Regions from separate parts of the Sinorhizobium chiapasense genome, predicted to be linked through region 4. Evidence: riboswitches for the same ligand, from Rfam matches in the RefSeq annotation. Region 4 holds a riboswitch; each other region holds the start of a gene.
The links. A riboswitch is a leader RNA that binds a small molecule or an ion and turns the genes downstream of it on or off. The one in region 4 is predicted to bind cobalamin.
Positions count from the first base shown of each region.

Region 1: another riboswitch for cobalamin. It lies ahead of bluB (5,6-dimethylbenzimidazole synthase); the one in region 4 lies ahead of RB548_RS03040 (aromatic ring-hydroxylating oxygenase subunit alpha).
Region 2: another riboswitch for cobalamin. It lies ahead of RB548_RS09515 (DUF1636 family protein); the one in region 4 lies ahead of RB548_RS03040 (aromatic ring-hydroxylating oxygenase subunit alpha).
Region 3: another riboswitch for cobalamin. It lies ahead of RB548_RS13050 (CbtB domain-containing protein); the one in region 4 lies ahead of RB548_RS03040 (aromatic ring-hydroxylating oxygenase subunit alpha).

Region 1 covers NZ_CP133148.1:1,755,878-1,759,522, forward strand. Annotated here, with positions in the region: gene RB548_RS08410 (acyl-homoserine-lactone synthase) at 1-121, shown strand, start outside; gene RB548_RS08415 (DUF2865 domain-containing protein) at 268-1,437, shown strand; gene bluB (5,6-dimethylbenzimidazole synthase) at 1,520-2,218, opposite strand; cobalamin riboswitch at 2,263-2,475, opposite strand; gene RB548_RS08425 (SDR family oxidoreductase) at 2,553-3,374, opposite strand; gene RB548_RS08430 (phytanoyl-CoA dioxygenase family protein) at 3,450-3,645, opposite strand, start outside.
Region 2 covers NZ_CP133148.1:1,985,860-1,989,504, forward strand. Annotated here, with positions in the region: gene RB548_RS09505 (ABC transporter substrate-binding protein) at 238-1,188, opposite strand; gene RB548_RS09510 (ABC transporter ATP-binding protein) at 1,185-2,045, opposite strand; gene RB548_RS09515 (DUF1636 family protein) at 2,065-2,475, opposite strand; cobalamin riboswitch at 2,584-2,796, opposite strand; gene RB548_RS09520 (LysR family transcriptional regulator) at 2,968-3,645, opposite strand, start outside.
Region 3 covers NZ_CP133148.1:2,697,993-2,701,637, reverse strand. Annotated here, with positions in the region: gene RB548_RS13065 (glucoamylase family protein) at 1-59, shown strand, start outside; gene RB548_RS13060 (ferric iron reductase) at 76-927, shown strand; gene RB548_RS13055 (CbtA family protein) at 1,015-1,788, opposite strand; gene RB548_RS13050 (CbtB domain-containing protein) at 2,127-2,303, opposite strand; cobalamin riboswitch at 2,347-2,613, opposite strand; gene RB548_RS13045 (TetR/AcrR family transcriptional regulator) at 2,654-3,304, opposite strand; gene RB548_RS13040 (Rossmann-fold NAD(P)-binding domain-containing protein) at 3,409-3,645, shown strand, end outside.
Region 4 covers NZ_CP133148.1:657,370-661,014, forward strand. Annotated here, with positions in the region: gene RB548_RS03030 (L-threonylcarbamoyladenylate synthase) at 1-561, opposite strand, end outside; gene RB548_RS03035 (DUF6656 family protein) at 673-1,272, opposite strand; cobalamin riboswitch at 1,585-1,785, shown strand; gene RB548_RS03040 (aromatic ring-hydroxylating oxygenase subunit alpha) at 1,893-3,137, shown strand; gene RB548_RS03045 (hybrid-cluster NAD(P)-dependent oxidoreductase) at 3,140-3,645, shown strand, end outside.

The sequences.
Region 1 (3,645 bases), 1.1 Mb from region 4:
CGCCGTGGCAGTGGCGTGGGAAGTGACGCGGGAACTGCTCGAAACGATGAAGCAGGTCGCCGCGATCGAGGGCACCGTGCTCGAGCGCCCGATGTCGCTCGAAACAGCACGGGCCGCCTGATCGGCTTCGCCGGACCGCTGTTGCGGTCCGGCTTCTTCTCTCTTGCTGCGGTTGGCTTGTTAACGCAAACTCTCCCTTGACGTTGCGCTGTTATGACAGCGTCTTATGATATGGGAAACAGGAGTTGGCGGCGCGGATATCCTTGAATGACGTTCGCGCGCGATTGCAGGAAGAGACGAGAGCCAGTGTCCCGGAGTGTCGTATCCTGGAACTTGAAACATGCGGCGGTCGCCCTGCTTCCGATGCTGTTGGCGATGCCTGACGTGGCGTCGGCCTCGACCGTTTGCGAACGTCTGAATGCACGCCTGACTGACCTTTCCGCGGTCGTGAGCCCGACCGCCAATCTGCGCGATTTCACGGGCGCCGTCTCCCGCCAGAACATCGAGCTCCGCCGGGCCAAGAACGAGCGACGCCGGATGGAATGCAGCACCGGCAGCGTCGTCGTCATTGGTGGCGACAACGACGATGCATGCGCGGCGCTCGATGAGACCATCGCCAGCATGGAGGTCAACCTTCAAAGGCTCAAGGCGCATCGCCGCTCGTTGATATCGGGCGACACCGGCGGCACCCGTCGGCGCATTCTCGCGGCGCTGGAATTGAACGGCTGCCATGACGAGGCCAGCGACGCTCCGGATCCAATCGAGGAGCAGGACGAGTTCGCCAGCGCGGCAGTCGACGAACCCGAGATCCATCGCAACATCCTCAGGGATCTTCCGCCGGATGGCGAGGATTATCCGCTGCTGAGTGACGACAGCGACATGCAGGATTTTCCGCTGCTTCACGAGGAACCGATTGGCAGCCTTAGGACAATGTGCGTGCGCACCTGCGACGGGGCCTTTTTCCCGATCTCGTCAAATGCGACGCCATCCGACTTTGCCCGTGATGCCGAGCTTTGCGAGGCACGCTGCCCTGGTGCGCAGACGGAACTCTATTACCATGTCCTCGAGACGGAAGAGACCGACCAGATGGTTTCCGCCTCGACCGGAAGGCCTTATACCGAGCTGCCAACGGCATTTGCCTACCGGGCGCGTGGCGTCGGTGCGCCTGGGGTCTGCGGCTGCCGGATTCCGAATGGAGCGGCTACACAAAATGCCGACAAGGCGACGGCCGGGAGCGAGCCGTCTGTCATCATGATCAATGGCGACCGGCAGCCGGCTGCGGAATCAGCGCAAGCAAAGCCCGTGCGGGAGAGGCCCTACGACCCGGCGAACAGTAAGGTCCGTGTCGTGGGCCCAACATTCCTGCCGCAAGAGAAAAGCGCGATTGATCTGAAGAATCCGCTCGGTCCGGGTTACCAGCCGATCCAGGGCAATTGACCGGTGCCGCGGCGACTCGACCGACCAATCCGCCACCCCATGCTCTCAAAGCGGTTCAGATATTGCGTTTATCGTATTGAATTCAGGGTCTGTTCGGTTTTGGTGTGCCCCACGCTTCCTCGAAGACAAGGTCCTCGAGCGGCAGGCGCTGACGCCATCCTTTAACCGCGAGTTCCGGCTGCTGATAGAGCCGGTCGACAAATCCGAGGCAAAGCCACGCTATGATTTCGATGTGGTTAGGTATGCCAAGGATCGACTTGATCTCCGGCTCGTGGAAAATACTGACCCAGCCGACGCCGACACCTTCCGCGCGCGCGGCGAGCCACAAGTTCTGAACCGCGCACACGGTCGAATAGACGTCCATCTGCGGATTGTGCGTCCGTCCGAGCACCACCGCTCCACCGCGCGTGCGATCGCAGGTGACGCAAATGCTGAGCGGTGCCTTGCGAATGCCTTCAAGTTTCAGCGAGCGGTATTGCGCCTGTCTCTCGCCGGAAAACATCAGCGCGGCTTCCTTGTTGGCGCGCACGAACGCCTTCCAGACCTGCTCTCGCGTCTCCTTCTGGCGGACGAGCACGAAATTCCAAGGCTGCATGAAACCGACCGACGGCGCCTGGTGGGCGGCACCAAGCAGACGGGCAATGAGTTCGTCCGGCAGCGGATCGGGAAGGAATTCGTCGCGTACGTCGCGGCGTGTTTCAATGGCGCGGTAGACGGCGGCACGCTCGTCCGGCGAAAAGGCTCCGGCCGCCGTCAGGCAGCCGCTCAGGTCAGGCAGCATCGTTCGATCCCCAACAATGCACAACCTCCCGCCGTCCGCGCGGGGCCGGTCTATCTTGCCAGGCCGGTCTTCTGACTCTGGATCATCCAGCCGCGCCGCCTTCCCAAATCACTTCAAGATTCAGTGGCAATATCCTGAGAAAAATTCAGGACCTATCTTCGCGCGACCGTCCCCATCACAGCGTTGGGCACGTTCCGGGCTTGCACCGGATTCCCGATTCTCCCGCCGTGGCGGGCACCTGACGACCGCATATGGGCACAGCCGCCGGCGAAAGGCAAGCCGAGCCGAACGGCTCGCCTTACCCGGGGACCTCGCGCCGCATGTCGAGTTTGCGTCAGAGCGGCGCCGCCGGATGGGGAGAGCCGTCGTAGGCGCCCCAGATCGATTGGTCGAAGCAGATCACCGAACCGGTCATCAGGCCGGATTCCGCCGAGGAGAGATAGGCGCAGGCACGCGCGACCTCGACCGGATCGACAAGGCGGCCGAAAGGCTGGTTCGCTGCAACCTTCTCCAGCCAGTCCGAGGGTGCGTCATGGAATTCGCGCTGGATGCGATCCTCTCCCTCCGATGCCATCCAGCCGATGTTAAGGCCGTTGACACGGATGCGGTTGCGCAGAAGCGCGTAGGCCGTGTTCTTGGTCAGGGTCTCCAGCGCGCCTTTCGACGCACAATAAGCGGCGATGAAGGGCTGGCCCGCCTTGGCCGACATCGACCCGATATTGACGATTGTGCCCTCGATCTTCTCGCGCCGCATCACCTTCACCGTTTCCTGCATGAGGAAGAAGGGCGCGCGGACGTTGACCGCAAACATGCGGTCGAAGAGTTCCGGCTTGGTGTCGAGGATCGTGCCACGGTCGGTAATGGCAGCGGCATTGACCAATGCGTCCACCCGACCGAACTCCCTGTCGCAAGCCGCGACAACCTCGCGGGCATCCTCGACCCGCTCGAGATCGGCCGCCACGTAGACCACCTTGGTACCGGTCGTCTTGCTGATCTCGGCTGCTTTTGCCGTTCCTTTGGGAGCATTGCGCCCGCAGATGACGATACCGGTTGCACCGCGCTCGGCAAAAAGCGCGGCGATCGTCGCACCGAGCCCTTGCGTGCCGCCGGTAACGATCGCAATCTTGCCGTCGAGACGGCCATAATCCGTGCTCATGAATCTCCTCCTAGGACTGTTGCGTTTCCAAGTTCCCGCACTCGAAGCGTCGGGAACATCGCTCGGTTGCGTTCCTCAGCTTCTCTTTTTCTCGGCTTGCGCGGCCAGTGCCTCCACGAAGGTCTCCGTCTCCGAATCCGATGCAAGCGCTTCATACATCAGCTGTGCCTGCGTTTTCGGCGCCAGGCCGCCCAGCGGCGGGTCGCGATCGAGATTGGTCGGGAACGAATAGCCTTCGGCGCAGGAAGCAATCGCGTTGGCAATCTCGCCG
Region 2 (3,645 bases), 1.3 Mb from region 4:
GTTAGATTCGGGTTGCTCCGCAAGCCCTCCGACAGCCATCTCCTCCGCGGCGTCCAACCACTCAAGGCGCGTCATTCACGGCGCGACGCGCCGTGGCTGGATCCCTGTGACAAGCACAGGAATGAGGTTCTGGTGGGAACCATCATCTGCCAGCGCCGTGAAGCCGAACATTTCGACAGCCGAGATGCGGACGCGCCATCTCCCTTACGCGATGCTTCTTCACACGCCCCGGCCCACTCACATCGCCTCGGCGTGAAAACTCCTCGCCAGCCGCCTGATCGTCTCGATGTTGCGCGGGCCCGGCGTCGCCTCGACATATTCTAGCACGACGAAGCGGTCGTCCTTCACCGCGTCCACGTTCCTGAAGGCCGGATTGCTCTTCATGAAGGCGATCTTCTGGTCTGCGGTCACCTCGCCGTAGTTGACGATGACGACCACTTCCGGGTTGCGGTCGATCACCGGCTCCCAGGAGATTTCCGTCCAGCTCTTCTCGACATCGTCCACGATGTTGACGCCGCCCGCCGCTTCGATCATCGCGGTCGGAATGCCGTAGCGCCCGGAGGTGAAGGGCTTTTCCTCGCCGGAGTCGTAGACGAAGACGCGCACTGGCCGCCGCTCGGCTCCCTTGATCCTGGCAGTGATCTCGGCGAGCTCATTGCGATAGCCCTGAACCAGCGCCTCGGCCCTCTCCTCGACCCCGAAGATGCGGCCGAGGTTCAGGAGGTCGACGAACATGTCTTCCATCGTCGGTTTGCCCTTCGCCATGATGTGGATGCAGCTCTCGGTCAGCTCATAGACCTTGATGCCGAGGGGCATCAGCGTTTCCGGAGTCACCTCGCCGCCGACCTTCATGCCGTAGTTCCAGCCGGCGAAGTAGAAATCCGCATCGGCATTCAGCAGCACTTCCTTCGTCGGATATTTTTCCGCGAGTTCGGGCAGTTGCTTGACGCCCTCGCGCAGCCGCTCGTCCAGCGTCTTCCAGCCGGAAACGCCGGTGTAGCCGACCATGCGATCCTGCAGCTTCAAGGCCAGCATCATCTCGGTGAGATTGACGTCGTTGGAAATCGCCCGCTTAGGCGCGGCATCGAAGGTGACCTCGCGGTTGCAGCTCTTGACGGTGACGGGATGGGCGAGCGCCGGCACGGCGGCAAGGACGAGCGCGCCGGCGGCAAGAAGAAGTCTGTTCATTGGATTACTCCTGTGGAACGGGACGGTCGCGCGACGGGCATTGCGTCGGACCGCGAGAGCGTGAAGGAAAAGCGGGAAACCTGGCCCGCAGCATCGCCATGCGCGGTGGCATGGACGCCGAAGGCGGCCGAGAGCGCCGAAGGCTTCAGCACCGTCTCCGGCGGGCCGAAGGCGGCAAGCCGCCCCTCGGTCAGGATCGCGACTTCGGTCGCGAACTCGGCCGCGAGATTGATGTCGTGCAGCGTCGTGACGATCGTCAGCTTCAGCGTCTGCAGGAGATCGAGGATTTCGAGCTGGTGGCGGATGTCGAGGTGGTTGGTTGGCTCGTCGAGGATGATGATCTTCGGTTCCTGGGCAAGCGCCCGGGCAATCAGCACCCGCTGCTTCTCGCCGCCCGAAAGCGTGGCGAACTGGCGGCGCGCCAGATGGGCAAGGTCGAGATGCTCGAGCGCATGCGCCACCCGCTCGCGGTCGCGATCGCTCCAGCCGCTGATCCCCTCGCGACGCGGGATCCGCCCCATCATCACCACGTCGCGGACGCTGAAGGGAAAATCGCCCGGCATTTCCTGCAGGACGACCGCAATCGTCCTTGCCGCCTCGCGCGCACTCATCGCCCAGAGGTTCACGCCGTCGATCTCGATACGGCCGGCGATCGGCTCGACCGCCCGATAGAGGCAGCGCAACAGCGAGGTCTTGCCGGCACCGTTCGGGCCGATGATCGCGAGCCGGCTGCCCGGCGCGATGGAAAAACCGATATCGCGGACGAGCCGGAGGCCGACGCGCGGCCCCCACACCAGTCCTTCGACGCGCAGGCTGGCGCCCGCGCCCCGCTGCAAGCTACTGAATTTGTCGCTCATGAAAATGCCCTCCCCGCGCTCACTGCAGCAGCCCCGCGGTGTCCTCGGAAACGAGGAGCGCCGCCGGAACGCGCGCAAGGCCCTTGCCGTTGGCGCTGAACGCCGCAGCAGGGAAAGCGTCAAACACCTCGCCCCCGGCGCAGGCGGCGGCGAAGCTGACAAGATCGTCGATGTCTTCCTCCGGCGAGATGTCGCCGAAGAGATAGGTCGCCTTGCCGGTCGCTTGGAAGGCTATCGTGCAGGGCCGCGTGCAGGCGGTCATCGCGACCGTGCCGGCGATCGAGAAATCCCGGTCGAGCGGCCCGCCGAGCGCTGAAACGCTGCGGTTCAACTGCGCGAGCAGCTCGGCGCCGGGCCGGCATGGGCCTCCGGTGAAGCGGCAATCGGTGCAGAGCGTTATCTTGTGCTGTCGGAAGTCTGATTTCGCCATGGCTTGTCTCCGCCGGGCTGGGCCGGAGAGAAAATGGCGAAGATGCAAGGAGACGGTTGCCCGCCGAGCAGAAGCCAGTTCTTTTCCATCGGAACACCCCGTCCGTTGTGGTTGATCGGTTCGATGGCAGGTCTCCTGGCTCGCGGGTCGCCGCGCATTCACGTCTTCCCGGCCTTTTGCCAGTGACATGGTGTGAATGCGCTTTCCGCTCACAGTTGCGGGGGCAGCCACGGTTTCGGCCCCTCCTGGGTCGTCCTCACCGTGTTCCCTTTTCAGCCGCTTCCGGATCACGAAAGCAGCACCATCGCGCCCTTGGTGACATGAATCGCGGCGCGAGGCAACCAGCGGATGAAGGGAGAAAGGAGATATCAACACGGGTGGGTGTCTCGTTGAGCGGTGCGTTCTGTTACGAAATAACATTACATTACGCAAGACAGAAACGTCGTCGCGAGCTGGCTCCCGCCAATGCGAAGGCAGCAAGGAGCGAACACCTCAGGCCGAAAACAGGTTCTCCGCTATGAAATCCACGAAGACCCGGAGTTTCGGCGACAGGTAGCGGCTGGAGGGCCAGAGGATCCGGAACGGGCCGGAATGTTCGACGTGGTCGTCGAGCACGCTGACGAGCGTGCCTTCGCGGAGCTGGCGGCGGATGCCGACATCCGGCAGGCAGGCGATGCCGAGCCCCTGCTCGGCCATGTAGATTAGCGGCTCGATGGTGTTGACGACCGCCGTCGTCGGCAACTCGATGTCCCTCTCCACGCCCCTGAGCGGCCAGCGCTCGAACTTGCCACTGGTCGCGTAGCGGTGCTGCAGGCAGGCGTGGGATTTCAAGTCTTCCGGAGTTCGCGGCACGCCTCTCACTGCAAAATAGTCGGGCGAGCCGACGAGCATGAGGCGGAAGGTGCCGAGCGAGCGGATCATCAGCCGCGAGTCGCTGACCTCGCCGGCGCGTACCACGGCGTCGAAGCCTTCGCCGATGACGTCGACGATGCGGTCGCTGAAGTCGAGGTCGAGCTCGATCTCGGGATAGGCACGCATGAAGGCCGAGAGCGCCGGCATCGTCAGCATGCCGATGAGCGGCATGCTGACGCGCAGCTTGCCGCGCGGCGCGCCCTGCGTCTCAGCGATTTCGTGCTCCGCCGCTTCGACCTCCAAAAAGATGCGCCGGCA
Region 3 (3,645 bases), 2.0 Mb from region 4:
GACTGCGGCGGGCCGGTTTCGAGGGCGGCTGGCTGTCGGCGGGCGGCCCACAAGTCTGAGCGCGACGGAGGCGGGATGGAAAATGCGCGGAAGCGGGAGATCCGGGACGCCGCGGGCGAAGGGGAGGCGCGGGCCGCCATCACCTGGCTCCAGGCCGAGTTTCCCGAGGTCGCATGCTCGCGGGCCCCGGACGAGGGCGTGCGGCTCCCGTCTGCATTCTGGGCCGAGGCATCGCCCGATGTGGAGACCTGTCTTGCCTATCAGGAGCGCTTCGGCGTGGGGATGGATGACAAGGTGCGGGCGGCACATCTCATCGCCTTCTATAGCCATCAGCTCAGCCTCGTGTCCGCCGCCATCTATCTCTGTAGCAGTCGTGTTCCGGACGTGACCGGGTTGCGCTTCGAGCGCTACGCGCGTCCGCTCGAGGCGGGCGCCGTCGACGCCGGACGTTTTCTTTTTTGCATGGGACTTAAGGAAGGCTCCGGCGGCGACCCCGAGGATGCCGAAAGGCTTTTCCACGATCTCTTTGTCGCTCATCTGAAGCCGGTCATCGCTCATCTGAAGCGGCGCTGCGGCCTGTCGCTGCGCGCGCAATGGCGGCTTGCGGCCGACAGCCTGGCAGGTGCCTTTCTCGAAATCGGACGACGGCGCGGAACGGAGGCGGAGGCGATCGCGCAGGCGTTAGCGATGGTCGAGCGCGCGGGCTCCCCGTTGCATTCCGAGGCGCTTTGCTACGAGAAGATCGAAGTCGCGGCCGCGGATGGGAAAGATCTTTCGCGGACCTACAGGATGCGCGGCGGGTGCTGCCTCTATTACCGCACCGACGGCGGCAGCTATTGCGACAGCTGCGTGTTGCTCGAGCCCGAGGCCCGACGCGAGCGACTGCGGGCGCATTTGATCGATACCGCCCGCGATCAAATAGGGTGAGTTTTTCGGCTCTTGTCCGCCTGCCGTCCCTCACCCCGCGAGCGGGGAGAGGGCCAGGGTGAGGGGCAGCAAAGATCAGAACGTGACCTAACGCACCTTGACGAACCGGTCGTTGATGAAGCCGGAAACCACCCCGAGCACGAGCCAGAAGGCAAGGGTGGTCGCAAGCGCCGCGACGGCGAATTCCGCGCCGAGGACGGCGGGCACGTTGCTGGAGATGTCGAGCGGCTGCGGCGCGCCATAGATCTGCGGTGCGGCGATGAGCGCGAGACCCACGATCTTGGCGACCAGTTCGCGACGCAGCGCCAGCAGATAGAGGCCGGCTGCCGAAAGCAGCACCGTCGCAGCCCACCAGACCTGCCGTTCACCGAGTTCGGCCGCCGGAAAGCCCGGCAGTTCGGGCGGAAGGCCGATCGCCGGCAGCAAGTGCACGGCGAGCCATCCGCAGGCGCCCCAGAGCGCCCCATTCGCGAGCGTGATCGGATAGCCGATCACAAGGCTGACGCCGGCAAGCAGCAGCGAAAATCCGGCGCCTGTCACGAGATTGGCGAGGAGCGTGCCGGAGAAACGGCTCAGGCCGAACATGATGCCGCCTTCCTCGTGCTCGCCCTCATGCTCATGCGCATAGGCCGGTGTAACCGGCGAGAGCGCGGAAAGCAGCGCGCCGGCGGGTGAAGTGCCGTTCAGCGACGAATGCTGGTCGTGGCCAGCGGCTGCGGGCTCCTGCGTTGCCGGCGCTTGGATCTCATATTCCTCGGCGTGCAGGATCAGCGGCACGACGCGCATTTCCTGTGCGGCGGTCATGAAGACGCCGGCAATCAGCCCGGCCACGATTGCGGCCAGAAGTGTTTTGACGATCATTGTCGAAATTCCTCAATCGGGCGCGCGGCCGCTCCGAAGCGCGGCGCGTCATTCAAGATGCGCCAACGCCATGCAGACGCCACAGCCGGCGCCATTTCCGGTTTCCGTGGATGCAAAACGCCAGCGGAGCATGCCGGAGCGCATGCCAAACGAGAACTGCGCCCGCGTGCTATGCGCCGGAGGAACGCTCCGCTCTTGTTCGAGATGGAACGCCTGCTGCATGTTTCCTTAAGTCGTAGCCGATTTAAGGATAAAAACATGCAGCAATTCAAAGTGCTACAGCGTCCTTTGCGCGTCCGATAAGACGCGCGGCGCTGTAAGGCGTTCCATGGCATCGATCAGTGGCAGGGGAAGCCGTAGGAGTGGCGGGTGTCGTGCGCCGTGTCGTGCAGAACGGCCGAATTCGCGAGGCCCGCACCGAAGACGAGGAAGGCGCCGATCAACAGGGCGGAGATGCCCGCGACCAGACGATCGTTAAGGGAGAGCGAAATGCTCGAAGCTGTAGACGTAGCCATGACAACCTCCGTGATGGCGTTGGGATGTTTCCCGGTTTGGGCACGATGCCCGCATCGCTTGGCAGGTTTCCTGGCTCACGGCGTCAGGTGGTTTTCACCAAGGATTTGCCTCGCCTTCCCAGGATCGAACCGCCCTCTCGCGGTTTTTCCCAGTGGCTTCTTCCGGATCGCTCCGGAACGGCAAATTCACGCCGCTCTACAGTCGCGGGGTCGGCCGTGATTGAGATGCCCAGTTTGGGTCCATCCGTCACGTTCCCGTTTACTCCCGGAACGCGTTCGCTTTCCGGGAACCAATCGATCCCCGATGATTAGGATCGGTCGCGGGCGATGTCAATTGAACTTGCGGCTTCTCACGCTGCATCCGCGACAAATTCACGAAGGATCATGTGCTCATAGGCCTTGACGATGCGGTCGCCTTCCGACCTGTCGACCGAGACCGCAAGTCGCATCGTGCAGTCGCCAAGATGCATCATGAGGAACGCGGCATCTTCGATCTTTTCGCGCGGCGCTTCCGGAACAACCCTCATCCAGGTGTCGGCAAGCAATCGCCCATTCAACCGGCTCTCGGCGAGCTCGATTTTACGCAGCGCCTTGTCCGCCTGCATCGCCGACCAGATGTCGCGCATCACAGGCTCGGCGAGAAACATGTCGTAGTAAGTGTCGAAGAGCGCCGAAAAGGCGCTGCGCAATTCGGCGGGCGTGGTGACCTTTGCGAACTCCGCAGCAATGCAGTCCCGGCAGGCGGCATTGTAGCGCTCGGCGAGGGTGCGCACGATCGCCGCCTTGTCCGGAAAGTACTGATAGAGTGACCCGATGGAGATGCCGGCCATCGCAGCGACGTCGCTCATGCGCATGGCGTCGCTTCCTTTTTCCTCGATCAGCCTGATGGCGCGGGAGAGGATATGCTCGACGCGCTCGCGACTGCGCTTCTGGCTTGGTGTACGGCGAAGGCTTGTTTCCTCTTCGGCTGATCCGATCGCCGGATTTGCTTCTCCAATCATGAGCACTCCTCACATTTTGCCTTGACTCTCAAAATACGAGGATTTATCACATTTGCAAACGTGAGGAATACTCATATTCATCGAACAGCAGTCGGGAGGATAAGATGTCAGAGAAATCGACCCTGGTTCTGGGTGGCGCCGGCAAGACCGGGCGGCGGATTGCGGCACGACTTTTGGCGAATGGTGTGCCGGTGCGTCTCGGGATGCGATCGGCGATGCCTCCGTTCGATTGGGCGAACGAGGCGACATGGGCCCCGGCTCTCGATGGCGTCGATCGGGTCTATGTGAGCTATCAGCCCGATCTGGCCGTTCCTGGCGCCGCGGATACGATCCGCGGCTTT
Region 4 (3,645 bases):
GTCTTCGACCTTGATGATCGTCGACTCGAGGCCGATTTCGGCCGGGCCGGCGTCGAGGATGAGATTCAGCTTGGAGCCGAGGTCGGCTTGCACATGGGCGGCGCTGGTCGGACTGATCTTGCCGGACGTGTTGGCGCTCGGGGCCGCAAGCGGCCGTCCGAAGCGAGCGATCACCTGCCGTGAAAAGCCATCAGGCATGCGGATGCCGAGCGTATCGAGCCCGGCGGAGGCGAGCGTATGCACGGTGCTCTCCGGGCGCTGCGGCAGGATAAGGGTTAGAGGGCCTGGCCAGAAAGCCTCCGCAAGGCGGCGCGATAGTGGATCGAACGTCACGTGCGCCTCCGCCATCGCCATATCCGAGACATGGCAGATCAGCGGGTTGAAGCGGGGTCGGCCTTTCATCTCGTAAATGCGGCTGATCGCGTCGGGATTTGTCGCGTCCGCCGCAAGGCCGTAGACCGTCTCCGTCGGGATCGCGACCGGCTCGCCCTCGGAAAGAACGGCGCAGGCTTTCTCGATCGCCCGGTCCGGCTCTGTGCGTGTATCGATGATTTCGGCCATGGCGGTTCCGTTTGCCTTTCCGTCGCTTCCTTAACGGACGCACCGGAAAAACAGAACGATTTTCTTCGTCAAAGCATGTCGCCCATAAAGACGATGCGGACGGCTATCGGGTCAAAGGCTGCGAATGATCTTGCGCAGTGCGTCGTCGCGCGCGCCGAGCATCAGGACGTTCTTCAGTGCTACCTTCGGGTCCTGCGTCCGGAAGATCAGGCCGTTGCCCCGCACATTGCGGTTGATGACCATCTGCCCTTCGTGTTCGCTGGGCTCGATGGCCACGGCGAAGTACATGCGCGAATAGCCCTTCTGTATTCGATCGAAGAAATGCGTCTCGTCACCGAGATCGGAGAAGAAGTTCGCGAAATAGAAGGCCCAGGTGATGTCATGCGAACGCTCAAGGTGCGTTTTTGCGGCAGTCACATGGCAGTAGCCAAGATGCGGACTGTTCGGGAGGGTGCGGTGAAAGATCATCCTCGGGAAGTGGATCGAAGAATGAAACGCGTTGATCCGCTTATGGGTCGTTTCGCCGGCCGCCGAAAGTTTCCGCCCCGTTTGCTCCGCGACCTCCTCATGCGTGAGGTAGCGCCGCTGCTCGGCTGTCCAGTGCCGCCGGCGGTCGATCCGTCCGGTCCGGAGGAATTCCGCGTGGGGCGTGGCCTTTGACGCGGGGACCGCGGCTCTCGTGGCGGTGTCATAGTATCTGAGTCTTGCCATCGGCGACGGCGCCATCCTTGTCCGCGAAATGAATTGATCTGTCCTCGGAATGCTAGCCCTTCGGGGTTAACAGATGATTTTTTATTACATTTATCGATGGCAGAATTCCTGAGGCGTGTCGCAAAATGACCAATCGGTTTCGTGCCGGGAATGACGCTGCCGAAAAAATCGCCAGTTGCTCAGATTTTCTCCTATCACATTGTTTATAATAAATAATATCAATCGTCGCGTCTGGCTTTGACAAGCGAATATCGTGTCGTCTTTCTAGGAGCGGATGTCGCCAATCAGCAAATGCAAAGGCGCCGTGCGCGCTTAGATATGGACACTCAAGGTGCCGCTCGAGGGAGGGCGGAGAATTGGGAAGCCGGTCAGATTCCGGCGCTGCCCCCGCAACGGTGGTGGAGCGAAAGCCACGGCAAAAGGCCACTGGACGGTGTGTCCGGGAAGGCGCCGGGCGGGTCCCTCTCGGGGCCGCTCCAGAGCCCGGAAACCAGCCTTGGGACGAAAATCGACCGTAACTGGTTGCGGCGGGCAGCCGGATCGGAGCCTTTGACGCGCCGGCATCATTGTCGGCGTTGGTTCCTGTCCTGCCTCTCCGAACTGCTGAACGAGGACAGGACATGGACATTCAGAACGACATGCTGCGCCGGCTCACGAACCGCCGCGAGGGCTATAGCCTCGACCGCGCCTTCTACATCAACCCGGATTATTACCGGCAAGACCTCGAGCACATCTGGTACAAGGACTGGCTCTTTATCGGTCACGACTGCGAAATTCCACGGGCAGGCAACTATTTCACTGTTCAGGTCGGCGACTATCCGATCGTCGTCGTCCGCGACCGGCAGGGAGCGATCCGCGCGCTTCACAATTCCTGCCGCCATCGCGGCTCGCGCGTCTGCACGCAGCACAAGGGCTCCTCGGCCAAGCTTGTCTGTCCCTACCACCAGTGGACCTACGAACTGGACGGCAAGCTGCTGTTCGCGCGTCAGATGCCGGAAGGCTTCGATCCGGCTGAGCACAGCCTGAAGCCGGTGCATTGCGAAACGGTCGGCGGCTATATCTTCATCAGCCTCGCCGAGAAGCCGATGGACTTCCAGGCGTTCCGTGAGACGGTCGCGGCCTATCTTGCGCCGCATCGTCTTGGCGAAACTAAGGTCGCCTTTGAGAGCACGATCGTCGAGAAGGGCAACTGGAAGCTCGTCTGGGAAAACAACCGCGAGTGCTACCATTGCGCCGCCAACCACCCGGAGCTTTGCCGCACCTATCCGGAGGCCCCGACGGTAACCGGCGTGCAGGGCTCGATGGACGATCCGGAGATTTCCGAGCATTGGGCGAGATGCGAGGCGGCCGGGTTGCCGAGCGCCTTCAAGATCGCTCCGACCGGCCAGTTCCGCATGACGAGAATGCCGCTCATCAACGACGCGGAGAGCTACACCATGTCCGGCGTCAAGGCCGTCCGCAAGCAGCTTTCGGCCGGGGTGAACGAGAGCCGCATCGGCACACTGCTGCTCTTCCACTATCCGACGACCTGGAACCATATACTCGGCGATCACGCCATTACCTTCCGTGTGCTGCCGCTCGGGCCGGAGCTGACGCAGGTCACGACCAAATGGCTGGTCAACAAGGATGCGGTCGAAGGCGTCGACTACACGCTCGAGGATCTTACCCACGTCTGGACGGAGACCAACGACCAGGATCGCCAGATCGTCGAAGAAAACGCCTTCGGCATCCGCTCGCCAGCCTATGAGCCGGGTCCCTATTCGGCCGAGCACGAAGGTGGCGTGATGCAGTTCGTCGAGTGGTACTGCAATTTCATGCAGAACCGCCTCCAAGGCGACGCCGCTCCTCTCTCGCGGGTGGCCTGACCATGGAAATGGGTTCCTCTTTTCGCCATTTCGACGAGTTGCATCCGTGGATCGACCGGCAGCATCTGCTCGAATGCATATCGGCCGTGGTCGAGACTGCGGACGTGATGACCTTCACCTTCCGTTCGGACAAGCCGGCTTGGTTCCGTTATCTGCCGGGGCAGTTCGTGACGCTCGAGCTGCCCGTCGGCGAGGAACCGGTGATGCGCACCTACACGCTGTCATCTTCGCCATCACGCCCGCTCTCGGTCGCCGTCACAGTCAAGGCGCAACCGGACAGCATTGGCACGCGCTGGATGTTCGACAAACTGAAGCCGGGCATGAAGCTGAAGGCGCTCGGGCCGCTCGGGGATTTCAGCTTCGTTCGCCATCCCGGTGAGAAATACCTGTTTATCTCGGCCGGCTCCGGTGTCACGCCGATGATGTCGATGACGCGGTGGATAGCGGACTGCGCACCCGACACGGACGTCACCTTCATTTCCTGCGCGCGCAGGCCGGAGGACCTCCT